One region of the Streptomyces sp. NPDC000345 genome, then DNA from elsewhere that is predicted to be linked to it. Evidence: predicted binding sites of a transcription regulator. Region 1 holds the regulator's gene; the other holds the start of a gene.
What was found. Region 1 encodes HspR, which represses chaperone genes until heat shock. Its sites were predicted from a motif close to TTGAGNNNNNNNNNCTCAA; they were not measured.
Positions count from the first base shown of each region.

Region 2: lon (endopeptidase La) is a predicted target of HspR. The motif match lies at 1,040-1,058, and genes of this name have one in related genera.

Region 1 covers NZ_JBIAZE010000006.1:166,738-169,129, forward strand. The annotation lists gene grpE (nucleotide exchange factor GrpE) at 1-100, shown strand, start outside; gene dnaJ (molecular chaperone DnaJ) at 134-1,306, shown strand; gene ACFY30_RS16540 (heat shock protein transcriptional repressor HspR) at 1,312-1,773, shown strand; gene ACFY30_RS16545 (hypothetical protein) at 1,836-2,270, opposite strand; gene ACFY30_RS16550 (fibronectin type III domain-containing protein) at 2,334-2,392, opposite strand, start outside.
Region 2 covers NZ_JBIAZE010000001.1:155,211-157,602, forward strand. The annotation lists gene lon (endopeptidase La) at 1-1,017, opposite strand, end outside; gene ACFY30_RS00735 (DUF5954 family protein) at 1,432-2,392, shown strand, end outside.

The DNA.
Region 1 (2,392 bases):
GCCCCAGCCCGGGGCCCAGACGGTGAAGGCCGAGTCCTCGGACGCGGCCCCGGCCGAGGCGGCGGACGACAAGGAGAGCGGTGGCCCGGACGAGGGCTGAGCTTGAACCGATGAGAGAGGAGGGACGTCGAGGATGAGCACCAAGGACTTCATCGAGAAGGACTTCTACAAGGTCCTCGGCGTCCCCAAGGACGCCACCGAGGCCGAGATCAAGAAGGCGTACCGGAAGCTCGCCCGCGAGTTCCACCCGGACGCCAACAAGGGCAACGCCAAGGCGGAGGAGCGCTTCAAGGAGATCTCCGAGGCGAACGACGTCCTCGGCGACCCCAAGAAGCGCAAGGAGTACGACGAAGCACGCGCCCTCTTCGGCAACGGCGGCTTCCGCCCCGGACCGGGCGCCGGCGGCTCCTTCAACTTCGACCTGGGCGACCTCTTCGGCGGCGGCGCCCAGGGCGGGAGCCCGGGCGGCTTCGGCGGCGGCATCGGGGACGTCTTCGGGGGCCTGTTCAACCGCGGCGGCACGGGTACCTCCCGTACCCAGCCCCGGCGCGGCCAGGACATCGACACCGAGGTGACCCTGACCTTCACGGAGGCGATCGAGGGCGCGACGGTCCCGCTGCGCATGTCCTCGCAGTCCCCGTGCAAGGCGTGCTCCGGCACCGGCGACAAGAACGGCACACCGCGCGTGTGCCCGACCTGCGTCGGCACCGGCCAGGTCGCGCGGGGTTCGGGCGGCGGCTTCTCCCTCACCGACCCCTGCCCGGACTGCAAGGGACGCGGTCTGATCGCCGAGCACCCCTGTCTGGAGTGCAAGGGCAGCGGCCGCGCCAAGTCGTCCAGGACCATGCAGGTCCGTATCCCGGCCGGGGTCACGGACGGGCAGCGCATCCGGCTGCGCGGCAAGGGCGCCCCGGGCGAGCGCGGCGGCCCCGCGGGCGACCTCTACGTCGTCGTCCACGTCGGCAGCCACCCGGTCTTCGGCCGCAAGGACGACAACCTGACGGTGACGGTGCCGGTGACGTTCGCCGAGGCGGCCCTGGGCGGCGAGATCAGGGTCCCCACCCTCGGGGGCCCTTCCCTGACCCTGAAGCTGCCGCCCGGCACCCCCAACGGCCGCACCATGCGGGCGCGGGGCAAGGGCGCGGTCCGCAAGGACGGCACCCGCGGCGACCTGCTGGTCACCGTCGAGGTGAGTGTCCCGAAGGACGTGACGGGGAAGGCTCGTGACGCGCTCGAGGCGTATCGCGAGGCGACCGCGGGCGAGGACCCGCGGGCTGAGCTGTTCGAGGCCGCGAAGGGAGCTTGAGAGTGATGGACGGCCGTCGGCGCGGTGACAGTTTTCGTGGGCCGTATGAGCTGACCGAGGAGACCCCGGTCTACGTCATCTCGGTGGCGGCCCAGCTCTCCGGCCTGCATCCGCAGACGCTGCGCCAGTACGACCGCCTGGGCCTGGTCTCCCCCGACCGCACCGCCGGCCGGGGCCGCCGCTACTCGGCCCGCGACATCGAACTGCTGCGCACCGTCCAGCAGTTGTCGCAGGACGAGGGCATCAACCTGGCCGGCATCAAGCGCATCATCGAACTGGAGAACCAGGTCGCCGCTCTCCAGTCCAGGGTCGCGGAACTCCAGGACGCCCTGGAGGGCGCGGCGGCGGCGATGCAGCAGCGCGAGGCCGCGGTCCACGCCTCCTACCGCCGGGACCTGGTCCCGTACCAGGAGGTCCAGCAGACCAGCGCGCTGGTGGTGTGGCGGCCGAAGAAGCCGAAGGACTGACCGACGGCACACGCGCGAGGGGCCCGGAGGATCACCTGATCCTCCGGGCCCTCGTCATACCGTCAGGAGGACGGCGGTACGGCCACGCTCACCAGGACCGGCAGGGAGGTCGTGCCGTCCGCGCGCACCCCGACGACCTGGTACCACAGGGATGTTCCGGTGGGGACGTTCTCGTCGTGGAGCGGCTCGTAGTCCGAGTCCGGAAGGAGGTCGAAGGCGGCGGTCTGCGGGTTCCAGCGGGCGGCCCGGAACCGCTCGTACTCCTCCGTGCCCGCCGGCGACCAGCCGCTCACCCGCACACTGCCGGAGCTGGAGAACGACGCGGAGGCGGCGTGCGTGGCCCCGGCGGGGGTCTCCACGGTGGGCCGCAGATCGTGCTCGGTGACGTCGGCCGTGGTGCCGGCGCCGACGTTCTCGGCGAAGTCGACCGGCCGGACGACGTAGCAGAGGTTCTCCCCGTCCGCGACGTGGGCGTCCTGGTACGTGGTCGTGGTCACGGCCGTGTGGCCGAGCTTCTCGGGGCCGGCCGGGGCGGGGGCTGACGGGCCCGCCGCCGTCCGCTACGGCGCGGTCACCGTCCAGTCGCCCGCCGGCAGGGACTCGGAACCGTCCTCGGCCA
Region 2 (2,392 bases), on a different contig from region 1:
GGCCAGGTACTCGGTGATGCGCTCCTTCACGTCCTCCAGGCCCGCGTGCTCGGCGTCGAGGACGGCCTTGGCGCCCTGGATGTCGTACCGGTCCTCGGTCCGTTCGTTCCACGGCAGTTCGAGGACGGTGTCCAGCCAGGTGCGGATCCACGAGCCCTCGGGCGACTGGTCGCTGGACCGCTCCAGCTTGTCGACCTCCTTGAGGGCGGCCTCGCGGACCTTCTCGGGCAGGTCGGCGGCCTCGACGCGGGCGCGGTAGTCGTCGGACTCCTCGCCCTCCTGCTCGCCGTTGAGCTCGCGCAGCTCCTTGCGGACGGCTTCGAGCTGGCGGCGCAGCAGGAACTCGCGCTGCTGCTTGTCGACGCCCTCCTGGACGTCCTTGGCGATGGTCTCGGCGACGTCCTGCTCGGCGAGGTGGTCGCGCAGCTGCTGGGTGGCGAGCTTCAGGCGGGCCACCGGGTCGGTGGTCTCCAGGAGCTCCACCTTCTGCTCGGTGGTGAGGAACGGCGAGTAGCCGGAGTTGTCGGCGAGCGCGGAGACGTCGTCGATGGCCTGGACGCGGTCGACGACCTGCCAGGCGCCGCGCTTGCGCAGCCAGGCGGTGGCGAGCGCCTTGTACTCCTTGACCAGCTCGGCGACGTGACCGGGCAGGGGCTCGGGCACGCTCTGGTCGATCGTCGTGGCCTCGACCCACAGGGCGGCGCCCGGGCCGGTGGTGCCGGCGCCGATCCGCACGCGACCGCGGCCGCGGATCAGCGCGCCCGGGTCGCCGTCGGCCAGCCGGCCGACCTGCTCGACGGTGCCGAGCACACCCGTGCCCGCGTACGCCCCGTCGATCCGGGGCACGAGGAGCACCCTCGGCTTCCCCGGCTCCGAGCGGGCGGCGGCCTGGGCGGCCTCCACCGCGGCGCGTACGTCGGTGTCGTTGAGGTCCAGCGGAACCACCATGCCGGGGAGCACGACCTCGTCGTCGAGCGGCAGTACGGGCAGGGTGAGCGATGCGGACGTCGATGCCATGATCTCCCCTTCGGCAGTCAAGTTGAGCTTTGCCGACTCAATGCACATGAGCCTTCGAATGTTCCCCGCACCCCCGCCCGTTCGCTGTGGGCGATCACGACGGCCGGGAAGCGCGGGGCCGCCTACGGTCAGGAGTAATAACCAAAATAGAACTCCAGGCATTACCGAGAGGTGAAAACGCGACCGCGACAGCAAGCCGAGGCCGGGGGTACCCGGGGCGGGGTGGCCGGCCGGGGCGCGGGGCGGGGCGTTCGCACCCGGCGGGGAGGCCGGCGAGGGGGTGGGGCGCTCGGGGGCGCGTTCGAGAGGGGTTCGGGGCGGTGTGCGCCCGCTTCGCTTCTGGCTTTCCTTTTGGGGTCTCTCAGTTCCGGCATTCGGGCCGAAGCGGTCGCGCGCCGCGACCACAATGCGCGTATGACCGATGACTGGAAGCGACGACTCGACGCGCTGCACGCGGAGTTGGTGCTCCGGGACGACCCCGTCGCCTGGGTGATGGAGGCGGACGCGGTGGAGGCCACCCGGCGCTACCCGCACATCGCCCTGCGCGGGCCCGTCTTCGGTGTCGCCGTCCGGGACCCCTCGGGCTCGGACCCGCGCTGGCGGCTGCTGCGGCCGGTGGTGGACGGCATGCCTCAGCAGGCCAGGGACGGGCTGAACTCGCACCTGTGGTTCACGGCGAAGGACGGCACCGACGACCCGGCCGCTCGGCGCGCGCTGCTCGCGGCGGTGTCGGTGCTGGAGCGCGCCCCGGCCGACGAGGTGGAGGCGCTGGGGGTGCGCTACCGCGTCGTACGCGGGGACGAGTTCGCCCGGACCGGCGACGACGGCCTGGAGCCGCCCCGGCCCACCGATCCGGAGCCCGTGTCCCCGCTGTGGGAGGAGCGGGCCGTCGTCCCGGCCCCGGACGTGGGCTTCGCCCTGGATGCCGGGCGGGACGAGGGCCCGATGGCGGGCGCCCTGCGTCTGGGGCTGCGCGACTTCGTGTACACGGACGCCCGCTTCCCCGCCGACGTACTCGCGGACTCCGCGCGGGCGGTCGCCACGCATCCGGACGTGGTGCGGCTGCCCGTCGGCTTCGCGGTGGCCGAGCGCGGCGACACCGGCTGGACGCCGTGCGGTTCCCTGCACCCGACCCCGCACGACGCGCGCCGCGCGCTCTACGACGGGATGTCCCGGGTCTGGGCGATGCTGTACCGCTACGACGCCCGGAAGAAGGCCCGTTACGCACGCGCCGCCGAGGAGTTCCGGGCGGCGGGCAGGGCCGACGAGGCGAGGGTGGAGGACCGGCTGTTCCGGGTCTGCCGCGTGGAGCGCATGGTCCGCATGGGCCCCGACGGCCCCGAGCCGCCCCGCCCGTCGGACGTCGACGAGTACG